One region of the Paenibacillus sp. 01T424 genome, then DNA from elsewhere that is predicted to be linked to it. Evidence: riboswitches for the same ligand, from Rfam matches in the RefSeq annotation. Region 1 holds a riboswitch; the other holds the start of a gene.
What was found. Region 1 has a riboswitch for cyclic di-AMP ahead of AC1DPK_RS26695 (C40 family peptidase). Riboswitches for the same ligand answer to the same signal wherever they lie in the genome.
Positions count from the first base shown of each region.

Region 2: it holds a riboswitch for cyclic di-AMP, as region 1 does, so the genes downstream of both, AC1DPK_RS06120 (C40 family peptidase) here and AC1DPK_RS26695 (C40 family peptidase) in region 1, are expected to answer to the same signal.

Region 1 covers NZ_JBFTPZ010000044.1:16,153-26,539, forward strand. Annotated here, with positions in the region: gene motA (flagellar motor stator protein MotA) at 1-400, opposite strand, end outside; gene AC1DPK_RS26670 (hypothetical protein) at 582-875, shown strand; gene AC1DPK_RS26675 (EAL domain-containing protein) at 1,007-2,245, shown strand; gene AC1DPK_RS26680 (GNAT family N-acetyltransferase) at 2,242-2,766, opposite strand; gene AC1DPK_RS26685 (MFS transporter) at 2,883-4,118, shown strand; gene AC1DPK_RS26690 (FAD-binding domain-containing protein) at 4,216-5,559, opposite strand; gene AC1DPK_RS26695 (C40 family peptidase) at 5,718-6,194, opposite strand; cyclic di-AMP (ydaO/yuaA leader) riboswitch at 6,198-6,351, opposite strand; gene AC1DPK_RS26700 (hypothetical protein) at 6,584-6,733, opposite strand; gene AC1DPK_RS26705 (hypothetical protein) at 6,769-7,353, opposite strand; gene AC1DPK_RS26710 (hypothetical protein) at 7,519-8,334, opposite strand; gene AC1DPK_RS26715 (M1 family metallopeptidase) at 8,362-10,377, opposite strand.
Region 2 covers NZ_JBFTPZ010000005.1:94,324-104,710, reverse strand. Annotated here, with positions in the region: gene AC1DPK_RS06135 (carbohydrate ABC transporter permease) at 1-164, shown strand, start outside; gene AC1DPK_RS06130 (CehA/McbA family metallohydrolase domain-containing protein) at 189-1,088, shown strand; gene AC1DPK_RS06125 (MATE family efflux transporter) at 1,167-2,519, shown strand; cyclic di-AMP (ydaO/yuaA leader) riboswitch at 2,755-2,889, shown strand; gene AC1DPK_RS06120 (C40 family peptidase) at 2,893-3,369, shown strand; gene AC1DPK_RS06115 (chromate transporter) at 3,504-4,691, shown strand; gene AC1DPK_RS06110 (phytoene desaturase family protein) at 4,765-6,270, opposite strand; gene AC1DPK_RS06105 (glycosyltransferase family 2 protein) at 6,751-7,887, shown strand; gene AC1DPK_RS06100 (glycosyl-4,4'-diaponeurosporenoate acyltransferase CrtO family protein) at 7,884-8,384, shown strand; gene AC1DPK_RS06095 (MerR family transcriptional regulator) at 8,384-9,310, shown strand; gene AC1DPK_RS06090 (phytoene desaturase family protein) at 9,406-10,387, shown strand, end outside.

The DNA of each region.
Region 1 (10,387 bases):
CAATATCCTCAAGTAAAACATCGCGTACAAAATCTTGGTCATTTCCGTCAATAATCATACGCATGCCGTTACGAAGAAATGTATCTTCAATCTCGTCAACTTTTGCTTCAAGAGCGAGCAAACCCTCGCGACGTGTAATGGAAGCCCATTCCATGAAGCGCTGAATCAGCTCATCACGCATAGGCAGCTTTTGCTCAGTGAACACCATTTTGAATAGTTTACCGACTTTGGATAGCTCGGACATCGGGAAGGCGATCATGACGGAGGCTATAGTTCCCAAAATAATAATCATAAAAGCAGCTGGATTTGCAAGAGAGGACAGGTGTGCTCCCTTTAAAACCATGCCTCCAAGTACAGCGACTAATCCTAGCACCAAACCAATAATTGTTGAATTTTTCATCATACACCCCGTCCAATACATTTTCGACATTTCTCTACTTCTTATATTATCGACAAATGGGTATTCTGAAGTTAGAGTATATGGAATGATTTAAGGCGAATGCGTTAAAAAATGATAAAATGCGGTAGAATAGTAGAGAGATATGTACAAAAAATGACGATAGCAAAGGTGGTACACGCAAATGGGCGTAAGACATGCAAGAGAATATTCAGATATATTGAAGGATTTTACAGCAGCTGTGGCTGAAATTGAGAATAGCTATACTTTTTTTGAAATGGAACCAGATGAATGGGCTCAGCTGCCTGTAAGCGATCGGCATGAAGTGATGGAGGCTTTGGCGGATGATGTTTTCTTTGGGCTAGGAGAGAATCCGGTCATTGAGGTAGGCAGCGGTGTCATTACGTATAATAGCAAACATCACATCATAGAGGTTTCACAGGACGATAAGGTGACCCAAATCATTAGATTGATATAAGCATTCGGCATAAAACTTCATATAAGTAGTGCTCTTGTCGGATCTTTACATTTAATGTCGACTCTATTACAATGTTATTCAATACAATATGACATATAATTTGACATTGATCTAACATAGAGGAGAACGACATGAATGAGTGCTCATCATCGTTGCTGTTGCCGAAAGCGCTTGAATTAGATGGTGAAACATTAGCAGCATTTTATCAGCCCATTATAGCGATGGATACAAGACGCATTATGGGTTACGAGGTGCTTGCTCGAGCTGTAAAGGGTGATTCCGTGCGGAGTCTTGGACCTTTCTTCTGCAATGAACAAATTCCAGAAGAGGACCACATTATAGTGGACCGGGTACTGCGGGAGCAGGCATTCTCGAAGCTGGCTTCAATGGAAGAAGAACAGCCCATGTTATTCATTAATTTGAAGCCGTCTTGGATTTATCGGTATGAGGAGATCGGCGAGCTCTACACGTTGTCGCTGCTTGATAAGTACGGAATTGACCCTAAACGAATTGTCATCGAGATAACGGAGGAAAGCTTCCAAGGTTCCATGGATAGGCTTCGTTCTGTTGTCGACATATACCGGGCAAGGGGCTGTTTGATTGCAATCGATGATGTAGGCAGTGGTTTTAGCAATACGGATCGGATTGCTCACATTCAGCCCAACCTGCTCAAAATCGATATTCATATGATTAAGAAAAGCGCGACTCATGACGGCTATTTCGGTGTGCTGCGATCCTTCTCTGATTTAGCAGAGCAAATTGGAGCTTCGCTGCTCGTCGAGGGAGTGGAGACAAGGGAGGATTTGGCCCGCGCAATTCAGGCAGGCGCCCGTTACGTCCAAGGCTATATGTTTGCAAGGGCAGAGCCGGAGTTTCGTGAGCCTGCTTGTTTTGCATCTCTAATTGAAGCGGAGCTTGATCAGCATCTGCTGCATTTCGTTGGAACTGAACGCTATTGGCAGCGGCAATCGGAGAAGCTGGCAGAGCAGTGGGTTGCGCTTGTTCAGGAGACGCGTTACCTGGATCATGAGGATGAATGGATAGAGGGGCTGCTTCCCGAGCTTTACGACCATTGCATTCGGGTTTATTTGTGCAATGAGAGCGGTATTCAGCTCTCATCCAACTATTATCGCGATGCGGACAAGGCTTGGAGGCGAGAGGAGCAATACCGCGGTGCCAACTGGTGTTGGCGTCCCTATTTTGTTCCTAATCTCGTCCAGCTCAATGAGCATCGACGTGCAATCGTTTCGCGCGCCTATACTGATCTCGATTCTCACGCATGGATTAGAACCGTATCTGTTCTAGCAGCGCCTGGTCTTATTTTACTTATGGATTTGAGGGATTCTGAGCGCGGAGCCCAGCGTCGTTAACGTGCGGCTGCTGGCTCATAAACCATACAATGGCATTCGGCAAAGCCAGTAGGAGTAGAACGCGCATAGGTGTCTGTAATATGGAAGCCGGCTTGTTCATAAACGCGCATCGCACGAGTATTCCAAGTAAGCACCTCCAAATCAATTTCGTTTTGAGGGGTGCGCCTTATTGCCTCTGCGACAATGAGACGTGTGAAGGCAAGGCCGAGGCCTTTACCGCAAAGATCAGGCCGCAATCCGAGCCCGAGCCGCGTTACGCCTGTTAAAGGAAAAAACTGCGCAAACCCAATGAGCGCAGACTGAGCGTCTAGGACAGCCATATATTGGGCAGCACGAAGGACGGGATCGCCAAATTCGATTTCGTCTTTTTTCATTTGCTCCCAAGTCGGCCAATTATAAACATCAAATGGAGCCTCGTAGCGCCAGCCGCATAGTTGCTGTGCATGGCCGGTTTCGAGCGGGCATATGGTCATATCGCCTTCATCTCGATTATAATGAATAGAGCTTTGATGGCTTGTCATTTGTTTTTACCTCCGCTTGAAAAAAAGTAGCTGAATAGAGCGAATGTCGAATGAAATAGGTTTATTATAACAGATAGGCGTGCGTTGATCGCGCGTAAATAAGGAGAAGCATCAAAATGAAGAAGTTGATCTGGCTAGGCTGCTTGTCATATTTAGTCATCGGCGTTGCCCATGTTGTGGGCGGATCTATCTTGGAACAGCTCATTGCTCATTATGGTTTAACCTATAAAGATGGCGGGCAATGGATTATGAATCAATTCCTCGGGTTCCTGGTGGGTGTTCTGTTAGCGCCATCTATTACTTCGAGAGTTGGAAAAAGAGGCGCAGTACTGATTGCGATGGGCGTACTGACGCTCAGTGAGGCGGCATACAGTTTGCTGCTGCCATGGGGCTGGATGCTCGCGATTGCTCCGCTTGCGGGTCTTGGCTTTGGGATGACGGAAGCGGTCGTCGGCGCAATGATTATTGATATGGCGAAAAACGGCAAGGCATCGGCGATGAGCCGATTGGAAACCTTTTTTGGCGTTGGCGCATTGTTGATTCCAATTGCAGCGGCTTATCTGATTCAGCATAGCATTTGGCAGGTTTCCTTTCCGATTCTGGCAGCGATGTCAGGCATCACCTTTGTTCTCTGGCTGACGATGTCCTTTGGAGAGCTGGATGATGAGCTTGGTATAGTTGCTCGAACACCGGAAGTGAAGGAAGGCCATTCGAATGAGTTGGAAGGATCGCAAACCACTCGCGGATCTGTCTTTTTTGGCTATCCGCGCAAAGCACTTCCATTTCTCTTGTTATCGGCTTTATTTTTTATGATTTATGTAGGAATGGAAATGAGCTTCTCCAACTATCTGCCTTCTATTCTCATCGTTCGATCAGGTGTAGGAGATTCCAGTGCGGCAGCGGTGCTCAGCTTGTTCTGGGGAACGATGGTGCTAGGGCGTCTATTTGCGGGACTGCTGGCTGACCGAATGGGTTATTCGCGTTACTTGCTTATTGCTACAGCGGGCGCCTCGGTCGTTTTTGTTTTAATGGCTGTTATGGGTCAGCTTAGCTGGATGCTTGCCTTTGTCGCACTTAGCGGATTGTTCTTCTCGGGTATATTCGGTATCGCTCTTGTTTATGCCAATGAGCTCATTCCGGGTATGACGGAGAGGACAACGAGTTTGCTTGTAGCATTCGGCGGGCTTGGAGGAGCGATTTTTCCTCGTTTGACTGGCTGGATAATGGATCAGTACAATGTGCAATCTACGTTATGGTATATAAGCAGCTTAGTTATACTGATGCTGCTTCTGTTAGCGGCGATGCTCCTACTCGGAAGAAAACAAGTTCACAGCATACGATCCAAGGCTTAGCTGAACTGCAAATTATAAAAAAACCTCCACATTCGCTGTTTCAAAGCGGGTGTGGAGGTTTATTTATTATTAAACGTGTTATTCTAAATGCTTTCAGCTATTTAAGAATGGTTTTGTATACCTCTATGGCGCGCGCGCGTGATGCTTTCAAGTCGACGATGGCACCGCTTTGCGGCTGATGAATCTCTTTGTCTGTCAGATGATTCAAATGAGGCAGCCAGCGCCTAATATAGCTGCCGCTAGGATCATGCGTCTGTGACTGAGTTGCGGGATTCATGATGCGGAAGTAAGGCGCTGCGTCATACCCGAGTGAAGAGCACCACAGCCAACCGCCGCGATTAAGCGTGTTGTCATAATCGCTTAAGTGAAGGCGGAAATATTGTTCGCCAAGCGTGAAGGGACATAGCAGATTTTTAGTTAAAAACATAGCTGTTACCATTCGCAAGCGGTTGGGCAGCTCACCTGTACGATTGAGCTGCGTCATGGCCGCATCAATGATTGGAATGCCGGTGGCAGCTGCAGCCCATGCTTCTAGATGAGCATCTGAGAGCTTGGATATATCAGCGAGCTGCTCGTAACGAAAGAAATCATCATGATACATCGCTTGATATAAATAAAAATCACGCCATGCCAGCTGCCGTATCCATGATTCAGACCCCGGAAGCCCTTGGGTCATTTCGTAGGCTTGGCGGGCGGAGATGGCGCCCGTATTAAGGAAACGTGCAAGCTGGCTTGTATGATCATCGGCATAAGCGTCCCTGCTCTCCGAATAAGAGGCAAGGCGTTCTCGTACGAACCGTTCCAGCTTGGATAATCCTTTGGACGATCCTTGCACGTTTGTGCCGCCTAGGGCGCATGAAACGGATTCGGGCAGAGCGAAGGACTGCGCAACCTTGGCATTAATTTCGCTTAAGGTAGCAAGCTCATGAATCGTCGTTTCACTCATTGGGCTATAGCACTCCAGCATAAAGCTGCTCCACTTGCGATAAAAGGGTGTGAAAACCTTGTATGGCTCCATTTTTCGAGCAAATGCCGGGAAAGCATCTAGATCAGCAAGAGGTGAATCGGCAATAGACATCCATCGGCGGCCAAGGCTGCGTGTGGTTAGCCCAAGCTGCTCATCTCGCTGCCGTGAGTAAGGCGTATAGTCTGTGTGAACAATAACCTCATCAATAGGATGCGCATGCAGCAGTGCTTCGGTGATCGCAGCAGGATTACCATAAAGCACATGCAGTTCCTTTCCTGCATTAGAATAGCTGTGCAGAAGCGAGGCGGCTTGCGCCATGAAATTCCGGCCGCTATGACTAGTTAAACGGCCATCTCCTGTAATAACGGGATCTATGATTAGCAAATGAATGCCTTGTTTCTCTTTTTTCTTCAAATAATCAAAAGCGCGCAAATCTGCAATACGCAAATCCTTGCGGTGAATAAACAAATACATCAGTGATAGCTCCTTCCATAAGCGCAACATTGAACGGCCGCATTCCAGCTGGAATGAAACAGCAAAGCCGCAAGTCATTTGTCGTCAGAGGACAAAAAACTGCGGCTTTGCTAGATGAGTCTACCCGTTCAACCCTCAAGAAGAGGGATTAGGTTGCTCTATTTTACGTCAACGTTGGCTTGGTATGAATCAGCATCCATGATACGACGAGCAGTTACATATCGTCCCTCATAGTACTCGGAGTTAAGTTTGTCAGTTACAACGCCTCTGCTCGAGGATGAATGTACAAACTTTCCATCTCCAATGTAAATGCCAACATGGGATACGGCGCTATTATTGCCGCCAACTGTGTCGAAGAACACAAGATCTCCCGCAATGAGGTCAGCCTTAGCGACCTTTGTACCTTCTTTTGCTTGCGAACCAGAAGTACGTGAAAGCTCAATGCCCATTTTCTCGAACACATAGCTCGTGAAGCCGGAGCAATCAAAGCCTTTCGACGACGTTCCGCCGCTTTTGTACGGAGTGCCAATAAGATCATTAACAATTCCGTTCAATTTTGAGTCAGCGAAAGCGCTTCCCGCTTGAAAAGCGAGCACGAGAACGAGACCCAGGATTAATGTGGTAATCTTCTTCAATTGTGAAACTCCTTCCAATGCCGACGAGGTTAGCTGTGGGGTTCGGTTGAAGGCTCCCTATGATTCCTCGGGCGTTTGAAAAAAACTCAAACGTCGGAATCAATTCACCCAAAGTGGTTCCCCCGTATCCCAATAGGGAATTAGGCAGTTTTTTTATTGCTTTGAGAAATATTCGATTATTTTCAATGATCTCCTGCCTTTAGTGGCAATTTCTAATAATTCTCATGTAACCTTTTGACAATTTGCTTCGTTAAACCGTTCTTTCTGTAATATAAACACGCCATAGTAGTGCTTTCTAACTAAATACATGGAGTCAATTTCATTAATTATGTGGATGTTGTGTAAAATATACCGTTTTGTCCTTTAGGCGCTATATCGCAAGGACTAGCTTAAAGTGCCGTAAACGGCGGTATTTCACCATTTTGCTCCTCATAAATTAGAAAAATCTCATCTATATCACTCGTGAATAAGCGTAGATTCAGACAGCCTAGCTGCTGCTCCAGATAGAGCGGCAGAAATAGACAAAGGAGGCTGTTCATGAGAACAGCCCCCTTTGGGCAATCGAAAAAAAGATTTATTTTGCAGTAACGATTTTTTCAGAAATGAGCTGTGGATCGTTGTTTTTTTGCTGCATCCAAAACTGTACCTTGTATTTTCCGGCATTTTTGAAATCGTAGGAAACGAGCTTGGAGCTGAACCAAAAGGTGTCTTTTTCGACGAACTCTTTAAAATCATCATCATCCTGGCTGCGGCTGTCGATTGTCGTTTCCTTATCATTAGGATCAACGATGGTCACTTTGAACTCTGAAATCGCCATATTCAAATTATCGATTTGTGCTTGCACTAAAAATTTCTGAACACTGCCTTTATCAACCTGTCCGAACATAGCTCGCTTCTCGTTCATTAGAAACATATGCACATTGGGCTTCTGAATAATGAGCTTCTTATCATTGCTCTTCCATTGGACGAAGGCTTGAAGGCTGTCACTTAAAGAACGAATGCTAATATAAACCTTATCATCCACAACGACAGCATCGTCAGTGGATTGCTTATTATTATAAAGGAGCGTTACCTTTTGAAATAGTTTGTCTGCTGCAACCAATGAACCGCCCGATAAGAGCAATACCATGGATATAATAACTAGTTTTTTACGCATCATTTGTGAATATCCCCCATTTTTGATTTTCTTTCAGTTATTTATACAGAACTGCCATCATTTAGTTGCGGTTAGTTGTAAAAAAAACCTCCACACCACAGCAAAGCGTGGAATGAAGGTTTATTTTTGCTTCAGCATCTAGAGGACGCTGAAGGCTTTTTTGGTTTGCTACATTCTTTTCGTTTCCAAAAAGTCATATTGCGCGGCAATCGTCCAAACCTTCATCAGTGTTTGAATGAGATAATAGCCTTGATGCAGAATGAGTGCAATCAGCCCGGCCCACAGCATGGAGAGACTTGTCACCACAAGCCCAGCAGCCGCTCCAATCCCCCACATGATGAGCGACACAGCTGCATAGGTGAGGAAATTTCGGAGAGCGTGCCATAAGGAACGGAATATGCTTCCTCCTGATGCAGCGCTGAATTGCATGGCTAGAAACAGCAGATGRAGTACTGTGCCCCATAGGAGCCATAGAAGGGCGCTAGGCAGCACCGTTTGCAGCAGCTCTGGAATAGAGCCGCTCTCTAGAAGCGCATCCAGTGAGCGCGGCAGCACATACCAAGCAGGAGCCACAGATAAAATAACCTCGATCCAGTAAAGCAGAACTACAGGCTTCCAAGCTTTGCGAATACCTTCTAGAAATCGTGTCCCTCTATTCGATCTGGACTGATTTAACGAATAGAATAGACCGGCATTGAATAAGGGAGTGATCAGCATTCGGGCAACAAGGAGACCGCCCAGCGTCCAGACGTAAGGATTAATGAGATCGGTCTTGAACAGCTGGAATTGTGCTTCGGTCATGAATAGCTGAACGGCTGCTTCTGAAGGAGCGGAGCTTGGATATCGACGCAGCAGCGGAGCTACGACCGAATCAATGAAGCGGTAAAGGAAGAACCCCCAGATCAGCTGATAAAGAAATAATAAAACAACAATGTAAAAATGTTTTACCGCTAACCGCCAGCCTTGCTTCAAATGTATTTTCATCGTTTATCGCTCCTTGAACGCAATTACTTACCAGCTCAGCGACCCGAGCAGTCCTTCAATTAGTTGGACAACGCCGAGGCTCCATCTTGTGCGTTTATCCTCTGGCAGCTGAGCCTGCATGTAGTTGTTAATGAGCTTATTATCAAGCACATTGCTGTTGTTTGGGTCAACGACTGCCCATTCAAGCGGAGCGGAATGCAGCTGTTTATATTGCATATGGGATTCCTGAGTATCCCAAAGCTTTGTTATTTTGGTGCCGTCAGTAAACTTCATCAACACTTTAATCTCTCCATTGCTGCCGCCGTTTTTCTTAACGAGTACAACAGATTCATACATCTCAGCACCATCTTGGGTGACTGGGCGTACATGAATCGATTCGATCGAAAAGTCGGCCATTTTGTTGCCGTAGACATATTGGCTGAAATAATCATTCCATTTCGTTTTTGTTACCTGTTCGACAACACGCTGGAAGTCTGCTGTCGATGGATGCTTGAACTTATACTTTTGGAAATAGGTTCGCAATATTTTTTGCATCGTTCTGGAGCCGACCTGATTCTCGATACCAATGAGCACCAGCTTTGCCCTCAGATATACATTCTCGGCATATTGCGAGTGGCTGGCGTATGACCAAGATTGCTGCTTGAGCGGTGCAGGGTTGGTCATATAGCTCGCTTCCATGCGCAAATTCGGCTCCAAGCCATATGCCGTCTCCATTACTTTATCCTCGGCATAGGACGTAAACCCCTCGTCCAGCCATGCCTCCTCGAATTCATTAGAGGCGACCATTCCGTACCAATATTGATGGCCAATCTCATGAACGACCGTACGTTCAAGATCGTAGCCTGGGTTATCATTTTCTGCAGCGAAAGCGGTAATGAGTGTTGGATACTCCATGCCGCCAGCTCCGTTCGCTCCTTTGGGCGGAACGACGATCGACAGCGTACTGTAAGGATATTCACCATACCACTTGGCGTAGCTTGAGAGTGCGGACTTGGCTGCATGCATGTAGCGATCCTTAAGGTCAGCATGCGCAGGATCAAGATACAGCTTAATGCGTACACCGGGAATGCCGGTATCTGAATAAGCAGTCTCTTCATAAACGAAGTCCGGTGAGGCCGACCAAGCAAAATCATGAATATCATCAGCATAAAACTGGTAAATCTTTGTTGCTTCCTTGATCTCGATAGGCTTTGTTTGGAAGCCCGTTGCAGCGACGGTGTAGTTCTCAGGCACATTAATCCGAACGCTGTATATGCCGAAGTCGCTGTAGAACTCAGAATTGCCATGATACTGATGGACATTCCAGCCCTCAGCTGTACGTCCGCGCATGCCGGCTGTCTCATATACAGCGAGCTTTGGAAACCACTGCCCAGCCATCACGAAGTTGCCGGAATAGCCCATTCTTGCGAATACCTCTGGGAGCTTCACCTCGTAGCTCATTCGCAGCGTTACGGAGGTGCCGGGAGCGATAGGCTCCGGCAAGCGGATTTTGGCCAAAGTAAAATCATTGGCATTGCCATCGTCAGGTTGTACATATTGAAGACGTGGCAGAAGGCTCTCACCGTTCAGCGTTTCTAGCGTAAGCAGGTTCATATAGCCTTGGCTATTGGTTGTTGCTTTGTCCTGGCGCAGCTTGCCGCCGGATTCTTTCATAAACGTGGTTTTGCCCGATTGAAAGGCGTTCGGGTACAGATGGAAATAGAGCTCGGACACTGTTTTTTTGCCAGGGTTAGTCCAAGTTACGGTTTGCTCACCGTTCAGCTGCTTTGCATCATTCGTTAAATGCACGTTGATATGGTACTCAACGACACGTTTGCTCAGCTCTTGCGGTTTAGGTGTGATGACCGTATTCGGCTCCTGCACGGCAGGCGGCTTGACCGACTTTTGAGCAGGCGCTAGTGCTTGCTTGGCGTTAGCGGCGGGGGCGAAAGCATAAGTATATTGGGATTGCCAAGCAGTCCCGAAGTCATGCTGCATCGATATGCCGAGCAGCGCGACTGCGAGTATTACGAGTAAAATTCGTTTGAAATAGCGTGGAGTCATTGAACGTTTC
Region 2 (10,387 bases), on a different contig from region 1:
CGGCTGGTTCGACGCAATATGAAATGCTGGACAAAATTCAGGTGACAGGAAACTCGCTGAAAATGGCGACGATTATTATCGTCATCACACCGATTATTATGATTTATCCATTTATTCAGAAGTATTTTGCCAAAGGCGTTATGATCGGTTCGGTCAAAGAATAAGGCAGGAACGGAGGAACATAGTGAATGACACAAGTAATCATTTCAAATCCTTATGATAAACAAGAGGGCATGTGGCTGAAAGGGAGCTTCCATAATCATACGACAAATAGTGCTTGTGGCTCTCAAACGCTTGAGACGGTTTACCGGATGTATGGGCAATACGATTTCCTCGGCATTTCCGACCACGATTTCATTACCGTTCATGAAGGGAAACGTTCAATCACGACCGTATTCGAAGCGATGGAGGTTAGCAGTCCGCAAAGGCATATGCTTCTCATTAACCCTCCGCGCTCGATGATGGACAGCTATTCCAACGAGTTTTCGGTAGAACGGTATCAGCAGTATTCTGACCTTTGCACGAAGCAAGGAGGAATGAGCGTACTCGTTCATCCGAATCGTTATTATTCGCAGTATTGGCCGATTGAAGATATGCTCGCGATGCCTTGCTACACCGGAATCGAGATCGTAAATGGCGAAGGAAATCCAGCGTTCGACATTGCGTTTGACAAATGGGATGCGCTGCTCTCAGCTGGGCGAAAAGTATGGGGGTTTGGCGGAGACGATTTTCATGTATATGGGCAAGAGAAACGAACTTGGAATATGGTGCTTGCTGAGCAAAACACCAATGAGAGTATTACTTCAGCGATGAAATCCGGAAGTTTCTATGTTTCAACAGGCTATGGGTTTGAGTCGATTCATGCAGCCGCTGGGACGATCGAGTTTAAGCTGCTTGCGAGTGAAGGATTGGACCGGATGTACAAATATGCAACTTTGTTCGGCAAAGACGGAAATGTACTATTCGAGACTTCCGGTCGTTTCAATAGCGTTAGTTACAAGTGTCGTGGTGATGAAGGTTACGTAAGGGCGGCAGTTTATTTGGAAGGCGGTTTTGGCGCATTCTCTCAACCCCTATTTGTTGGATAGGGTGTACTCTCATACATGATAACAGTAGTCTGACGATAACAGCAGGGTAGTACATGAACAGGAAGAATGTGAATTTGAATGAGTAAACAGGTTGATCCGCGCCAAAAGAGCATCATTTCGATAACATGGCCTATCTTTATTGAAGCTTTATTTGGGATGCTGATTGGAACGGTCGATACGATGATGCTAAGCAGCTACTCTGATGGAGCAGTGGCAGCGGTTGGGATAGCTAATCAGATTTTAGTTGTAGTGGGCTTGATGTTTGGATTTGTTACGGTGGGTACAAGTGTCATTCTCAATCAATGGCTCGGCGCAGGCAACTTGCATGGCGCCGATCGAATCGGGAGAACGGCGCTTACTTTGAATGTTATGCTCGGTTTAATAGCTAGCGTAGGATTGATTGTCTATGCCGACGTGTTTTTAGCGCTTTTTAAAGTGCCCGAGGATGTGATGGCAGAAGGAGTCAGCTATCTATCGATTGTTGGCAGCTCCGTCTTCATCACAGCAATAAGCATGACGTTAGGTACTATTTTACGATGCCGCGGTATTGTGAAAGAAATGATGTTCATCGCATTGGGGATAAATGTACTGCATATTACTTTAAATTATCTGGTGCTGATGGAGCCCTTCGGCTTACCTAATTTAGGCGTAGAAGGAGTAGCAGCATCTACATGGATAACCCGTACCATAGGGATGATCGCTTATTTGATTTTATGTATTCGAAGCTTGGAGTATAAGGTTGGCTTGATTAGTCCATTTAAGTTTCAAAGAAAAAATATTGGCCTTATATTTAAACTAGGTATTCCTTCGGCAGGTGAGCATGTTTCTTATAATCTTTCACAGGTTGTAATCACATATCTAGTCACGCTGATCGGTACGGCAGCGTTAACGACAAAAATTTATTCGCAGAGCATAACTTCTTTTGTTTTTGTTTTTTCAATGGCAATAGGTCAAGGAACGCAAATTATTGTTGGACATCTGATTGGAGCCCATCAGAAGGATGATGCTTATCGATCCAGTATTCAAAGTTTGAAGCTGGCGTTCGTCATTTCGCTTGCGCTTGGTATTTGTATTTATAGCTTCTCAGGTCTATTGCTCAGCCTCTTTACTAATGATGCGGAAATTATAATGTTAGGCAAGCAGCTCATGTTGTTATCGATTATGCTGGAGCCGGCTCGGGCTTGCAACATGGTGCTTATCAGTTGTCTAAATGCGGCTGGAGATGTGAAATTTCCAGTTGCTGCCGGGTTAGTGTCCATGTGGGGGATTAGTGTGCCGCTGGCATACGTGTTCGGGATTGTGTTCGACATGGGGTTGGTAGGAATATGGCTGGCCTTTTCAATCGATGAATGGATAAGAGCATTACTGATGTTCTACAGATGGAGGAGACGTTCTTGGCAGAAGGTCGATATTTTGGCGAAACTTGCTTAACTAGAAAGAGTAACTGTATGAAAATATGGATACTCTTTTTTTGTGTTTAAACCGTTATATTTTGAAAATGTGCTTGGAAATTCATCTATTTTAATTACAAAAAAACCAGCACCTTTGACAAAAATCATGTTGTGAGCAGCTAAATAAATAATAATAATGAAGAAAAATGAAAGTATTCTAATAAACCAATTGCAGGATTATGGTAAAAAAAATCGAATTTAACGATACTATAAGGTTTATTGACATGCCGAGTTCTGTATATCGGAAACGGGGGAACCACCCAGGGTGAATTGCTTAATGTATGTTTTTAAGCATAGGGATCTTCAACCGAACCCATAAGCTAACCTCGTAGGCACCGAAGGGAGAAGTTGTTTTGAAGAAGGGTTTTATTTTATTGTTATCCTGCTTGCTGCTGCTTACTGGAGGAGGAAGCGTGCTTGCAGATAAGTCGGACAAGTCAGTGCTTACGGATTCCATAAGCGAGGTTGTTGGAACTCCTTATAAATGGGGAGGCACAACGAGCAAAGGGTTTGACTGCTCGGGTTTTATTCTACATATCTTTAATCAATTTGATGTAAAGCTGCCTAGAACATCGCAATCGCAATCAGACACAGGCACAGAGGTTAATAAAGATGAACTACGCGTGGGTGATCTTGTGTTCTTCAACACAAGCGGCAAAGGCGTTTCTCATGCGGGCATTTACATTGGGGATGGGAAATTTGCTCATTCTTCTACAAGCAAAGGGGTTACGATTACAAACCTTAACGATTCTTATTATGCAAAACGTTATGTAACAGCAAGGCGTGTCGTAACGGAAGATACATTTGCTGCGATGATGGAGTCTAAATAAAGCGTAATGATTTTAAAAACCACCTTACGAGGTGGTTTTTTTTATGTAACCATTTATTAAGTATTTGTTAAAGGGTTGTAAGCCAATAATTCGCAAGCTTACAATGTAAATAACATGAGTAATGGAATGAGGTTATAGGATTGAAAAGAGGAACAATCGCATCTTTGGTAGAGGTACTAGCTGTATCTACTAAACTAGGACTTACCTCATTTGGGGGTCCGATAGCCCATTTGGGTTATTTTCACAATGAGTATATTCGTCGCCGTAAATGGATGGATGAACGTAGTTATGCAGACCTCGTTGCTTTATGTCAGTTTCTACCTGGACCAGCCAGCAGTCAAGTTGGGATCGGTATAGGGATAGTTAGGGCTGGGTTATTGGGCGGACTAGTGGCTTGGTTAGGGTTCACACTGCCATCGATCATTGCATTAGTGGCCTTTGCTTTTTTGCTGCAAGGATTTGATCTTGGAAACACAGGCTGGATTCATGGATTGAAAATTGTAGCGGTGGCCATCGTTGCTTATGCCGTTCTAGGGATGGGGCAGAAACTAACACCGGATCGAAACAGAGCTACGATAGCAGTCATCGCTGCTGCGATAACGTTATATTGGCAAGCGGCCTATAGTCAAGTAATCATTATTGCTGCAGCTGGACTGATCGGGGTATGGTTATATCGTATGAAAACAGTCGAGGGAACTCCTGATCTGAACATTCGAATTAGCCGTTCCCTTGCGATCTCCTGCCTCGTTATATTTCTCACGCTGCTTATTGTTTTGCCATTTCTAAGACAATGGGAAAATATGGAATGGATTGCGATGTTCGATAGCTATTATCGTGCAGGCTCACTGGTGTTTGGAGGCGGACATGTTGTTCTGCCGCTTCTTGAGAACGAAGTTGTCTTTACCGGGTGGGTTAATGAATCGGATTTTTTAGCTGGTTATAGCGCTGCGCAGGCTGTGCCTGGTCCACTTTTCACATTCGCTAGTTATCTTGGTACTCTCTCTGGTGGATTGACTGGAGCCATTGTTGCAACAACTGCAATTTTTTTGCCGGCATTTCTTCTCGTTGCTGGAACATTGCCGTTTTGGAATGTGTTGCGAAATAACTCAAAAATCCAAGGTGCATTAGTTGGCGTTAACGCCGCTGTAGTTGGCATATTGCTTGCTGCACTGTATGATCCGCTTTGGACTAGCGCGATAGTAGAGTCCGGTGATTTTATGCTGGCTGCCGTATTGTTTATTATGCTTGTTTTTTGGAAGCTTCCACCTTGGATGATTGTTGTGACCGGTGCATTAGGTGGAATGGCCCTTGAACTTATTTAATAATTAATCAATTGATAAAAACCTCTAATCCGCGATAACGGATTAGAGGTTTTTTTATATGAATTGAATCTGCCTACATAACGGATTTTGCACCAATGCTCAATTGCTCTTTAATGAGGTCAGCGGTGAGTTGTCCGGATAAAGTGACCATCGGGACGCCGCCACCGGGATGCGTTGATCCGCCAACGAAATAAAGATTATCGAGCAGCTTGCTTTTGCTTGGAATTTTGAAGCCGCCGTTAAGCTTGCGGTCCGTTACAATGCCGTAGATGGAACCGCCATTAGAACCATAAAGGTGCTGGATATCATCTGGAGTGAAGGTATATTCAAACTCAATATGCTGTCTCAGCTCCGTTAGTCCCATACGTTCGAGCTTATTCAGAACCAGGTCTCTGTAAGCCGCTTTCTGTGACTCGAAGCTTTCTCCAGGTTTGAGCGCCGGCACATGAGTAAGCACAAATAGATTTTCTTTGCCCTGCGGTGCCTGTCCAGGACCGGTTTTGCTTGAAACCCCGATGTACACTGTTGGATCATCTGTAGGTTTGCCTTCGACAAATATATCGTTGAACTCTTTATCTGGATCTTCAGAGAAGAAGAAATTATGGTGAAGAAGCTGATCATAAACTTTATCCACGCCAAGAAGCAGCACAAGTCCTGATACAGTAGGCTCGTATTTAGCTAAATCCTTTACGCGGTCGGCCGATTTCGGATGATGCTGCAGCAGTGTCTGATGCGCTGGAATAGCCTCAAGATTTGACACAATCAGATCAGCTTCTATTACGCTGCCATCTTCTAAAGTTACCCCTGTTGCGGTTTGGCCGACTGTATTCATTTGAGCAACTGGAGCTGAAGTGCGAACCTCCGCACCGAGCTCATCAAGCAGCTTAAGCATACCCTCCGCAATTCGGTACATACCGCCTTCTACATAATAGATGCCAAGCCCCATTTGTACATAGATTAATTGTGACAGCACAGCGGGAGCGGCATAAGGCGAGGAACCGATATACATGATGAAAAAATCGAACAATTGACGCAAATGCTTGTCCTTCAGAAAGCGGTTTGTCGTCTGATGCATCGTCTTCATCGGGTCCATCGCTAACAGTTCCTTCATACTGTGGTGACGCCGCAGGTCGCTCAGACCACTAAGGCTCTTGTTATAAAAGCTTTTTGTGTTGAGCTGATACATTTGCTGACAATAATCCAAATAAGAGAGGAATTGCTGTGCATCAACCGGTGAGATTTGTTCGAATTGCTTGATTAGGTCAGGGAAGTCACCTGTTATATCAAGTGTTACCCCATCTTCGAAAAAAGTTCTCCACTGAGGTTCAACACGAACCAGCTTCATATAATCCTCTAGTTTGCGGCCAGCACTTTCAAACAGCTGTTCGAGCACCCAAGGCATCGTCAGAATAGAAGGGCCCGTATCGAAAGTGTAGCCTTGCCCTGATCTTACGTTTAATTTGCCGCCAACGCGTTCATTTTTTTCTAATATGGTCACTTGATGCCCATCTACAGAGAGGCGAATAGCAGCTGATAGTCCGCCGAGACCGCCTCCGACGACAATAATCTTTTTGCTCATAGGAGCACTTCCTCTCATCATTGGTCATTTAGCCGAAACGATGCAGATGACAAACTATATACACAATCGTATAATCGTTGTAGAACTAACGTAAAAGGTTAATGCGATAAGCTGAATGCGGGATATGCATTTAACCAACACTTTTTCATTTTCAGTATTAACAAATTTTACCTATAACATGCAGCTTTTGCAGGATCAAATCTTCGGATAGCTCCTGCTATTTCGTCGTTAAGCGACGAGAATGAGGCTATAAAAAGAGCGAATAATGGCTCGTATAGTTTGAATGCCATCATTTTCACCAAAGATAGGGCTGTGGTTGTAAGTTTGTATAACCATTATCAACTGCCAAATTGAATGACCTAATCAGCCTGGTGAAAGGTGGTACACAACTTTGGGGAAAATGAGCTGTTTGTATAAGAAAACATGGAATAACGAGTCATATAAGGAATTTTGGTACCTTTTGTACAGAGGATTAGATCTATGATTGGAAATGTTGTGCTGTTGCTTGGCGGACTTATTTGTGGTGCTTGGCTGCTGAACAAAATCCGACCATTAGATGAGGATTTGGTGCCTTTCTCAAAGAACGATAGAAAGAGTCTCCCAAGCATTTCAGTTATCATTCCAGCTAGAAATGAAGAGAGAAACCTGACACAGTTATTGCCATCAATAAAGGGGCAGCAACTCGCTCCATTTGAAGTGATTGTAGTAGATGACGGATCAATTGATCGTACAGCAGCCATCGCTGAATCATTTGGTGCAATAGTTGTAAACCCGGGCGAGCTGCCGGATGGTTGGCTTGGTAAAAGCTGGGCGTGCTGGAATGGCGCGCAGGCAGCAAGCGGTCATTTACTTATTTTCCTTGATGCAGATACTTGTTTAGAGGATGCTGGGTTGGCGATGCTGGCTGAGGCCCATTCCAAGCAGAACGGGCTGCTTTCGATCCAGCCTTACCACAAGATGAAGCGGCCCTATGAATGGTTGTCAGCTTTCTTCAACATCATCGTCTTAGCTGCGGTTGGAGCACCTCAAACTGCTGCCGCAACAAATAAGAAGGCTGTAGGCGCTTTCGGTCCTTGTATAGTCTGTACCCGAGAATCATATTTTCAAACAGGTGGGCACGAGGCTGTTCGTGAGCGTATTCTCGAAAATTACAGCTTAGGCCTTCTATTTGCTGAGCAGCAAACGGTTAGAAATTGTTGCGGAAAAAGCGTTATTGCTTTCCGAATGTACCCGGAAGGCATTCGGCAATTGTGTGCAGGCTGGAGTAAAAGCTTCGCATCAGGTGCATCATCTACGACACCGCTGCGTTTACTAGCTATAATCTGGTGGCTAACTGGTTTGATTACGGTTGTTACACAATGGTTGAATCCTCAAATTTGGCGATCAAGCGACCAAATAACGATAGGAATAATCAGCTACCTTGCTTATGTTTTGTTAATAAATATACAGTTAAGCCGAGCTGGAAATTTTGGTTTCCAGACCGCTATCCTGTTTCCTATTCCGCTTCTCTTTTTTATGGGGATCTTCGCTAGTTCAACGCTGCAAACCTTTTTTCGCCGCAAGGTCACATGGAAAGGTCGCTCGATTTCAACTATGAAGGGAAGCGGGCGGAAGTGAGAATTTTTGAATTTTCACCGTTTTGGACATTGGTTGTAAATATTTTTGCATGGCTGCTTGTGCATATGGGCGTGTCCTATTTGTTTTTGAAAATGCCTGATGTTTGGTTCAGCCGCACTGCTGATCGCATGAAACCTCAGACAAAGAGGCGCGGAGAAGAATTGGTCTATGAACGATTGTTATTCATTCGTGTTTGGAAAGACAAACTGCCAGACGGAGGAAGCTTGTTTCAAGGAGGCTTTGCCAAGAAAAAATTAGCTGTCCTTGAGAAAGCTTACTTGCAGACCTTTATACTTGAAACGCGGCGCGGAGAGTGGACTCACATTATATCGATGCTGCCTGCGCCGCTATTTTTCCTATGGAACGAAAGCATTTATGGCTGGATCATGATCGTTTATGCCATTGTCGCCAATGTCCCATTTATCATTGTACAGCGCTATAACCGTTTTCGGCTGCAGCGCATTTTTTGGAAACTGAAGGAAAAGAGTGAAATGTAATGATGTACACAATCAGACAAGCTTCAACACTGCTAGGTATTCCTGCGGTTACGATTCGTGCTTGGGAAACAAGATATGAAGCGATTAAGCCCATTCGCACAGAAACAGGCTATCGCCTCTTTGATGATAAAAATATGGAGGATTTACGCTTCCTCAAAAATCAGACGGATGAGAAAGGGATGACGATTTCACAAGCTGTTCGGCTGCTAAAGGAGCAGCAGCTTTTGCGTGAACGGATGTTGGAAGCGAAGACAGAGACCCATGCTAAAGTTGGGGCAGAAGAGGCTCATCAAGAAATGGTGGAGCGCTTGTATAACACGCTTTGCAACTTTCGTACGGAACAAGCAAAAACGATGGTTGATTTAGGATTTTCCATGTATGGCTATGACATTATGATCTATCAAATCTTATTTTCAGTAATGATTAAAGCCGGCACGGAGTGGGAAGAAGGCAGAGCTTCTGTTGCGCAGGAGCATTTTATTACACAGTTCGTGATTCAGCGTTGTCTTAGTTTCTTTCAACTTTTTCCGATTGATAATCGAGTGCCCCGCATGCTTGCTTTATGTCCATCTGGAGAACATCACCAAGCAGGACTACTTTTATTTTCTTTATTTTTGCGTAAAAAAGGGGCTGACGTGCTGTATCTTGGACCAGATACTCCGGAGGATGGCATTGCAGAGTTGATTAAGTCGCAGCAAATTCGAGTCCTATGTATTTCGTTAACTGACGCAAACTTAATGGAACCCACTTTTGCTTTTATAAACCGTTTATTGGTTCATCATGCTGATCTGCAAGTCGTTCTAGGCGGACAAGGCTTCAAAAACGTACCTGAATCGTATTCTGATTGGGTGCTGCCGAATGGCAATCAAGAAGAATGGGAAAGATGGTTTAAAGATAAGGTTTTAGGGTTAAGTTTCCAATTCTAATGAATAAATTAACTTTACAGACTATTATCAAGTATGTATTATGTTTGTATAATGTTTGTATAGTTAATTTGTTTTTTTTGGAAAGGGGAATTGGTATGGATAAGGGAATCGTGGCCGTTATTGGAGCAGGACCTGGCGGTTTAGCAGCTGCCATGGAGCTGGTTGGCCGAGGTTACCGAGTTACCGTTTATGAGAAACAGCCCTATATAGGTGGGAGAACCTCCAGGCTTCAGCTGGGTGAGTATTTTTTTGATCGAGGACCTACGTTTTTCATGATGCCACACCTGCTTGAAGAAATGTTTCAATCTGTAAATCGCTCTTTGTACGACTATGTTGAGCTCATAGCGCTTGATCCGCTATATAGGCTGCAATTCGGCGATGTTACATTTTCACCGACACGGGACGAGAAGCAGATGGTTGAGAGGATCGAGGCGCTATTTCCCGGCAACGGTAAAGGTTATCTTCAGTTTATGAAAGAGGAGGGGGAGAAATATAACAAGGTTTCCCCGCTGCTGCAGCGGCCTTTCAGCAAGCTAAGCGACTATATTTCTCGGGATGTGTTTCAAGCGCTGCCGCGGCTGAATGCGGTAGGAAGTGTGTATGACAGACTTTCACGTTATTTTACAGATGAAAGGCTGAAATATGCGTTTACTTTCCAAGCAAAATATTTAGGCATGTCGCCATGGGAATGCCCTGGAACATTTACAATACTTGCTTATTTGGAACATAAATTTGGCCTTTTTCATCCCGTTGGAGGCGTTAACCGCGTCTGCGAGGCAATGGCTGAAGTGATTCGCGAGTACGATGGCGAGATTGTTACCTCCTGCGGTGTCCAAAGAGTGCTGAGCCGGAGCGGAAAAGCAGTAGGTCTGCTTTTGGAAAATGGTGAAAAAATAGAAGCGGATCATATCATCATCAATGCTGATTTTGCAACCGCTATGAACCACTTGTTTGAACCGGGTGAGCTTAAGAAATACAGTCCGGCAAAGCTTGCCAAGAAGAAATATTCTTGCTCTACTTATATGCTCTACCTCGGAGTAAATCGTGAAATACATATGCCGCACCATAACATTTTAT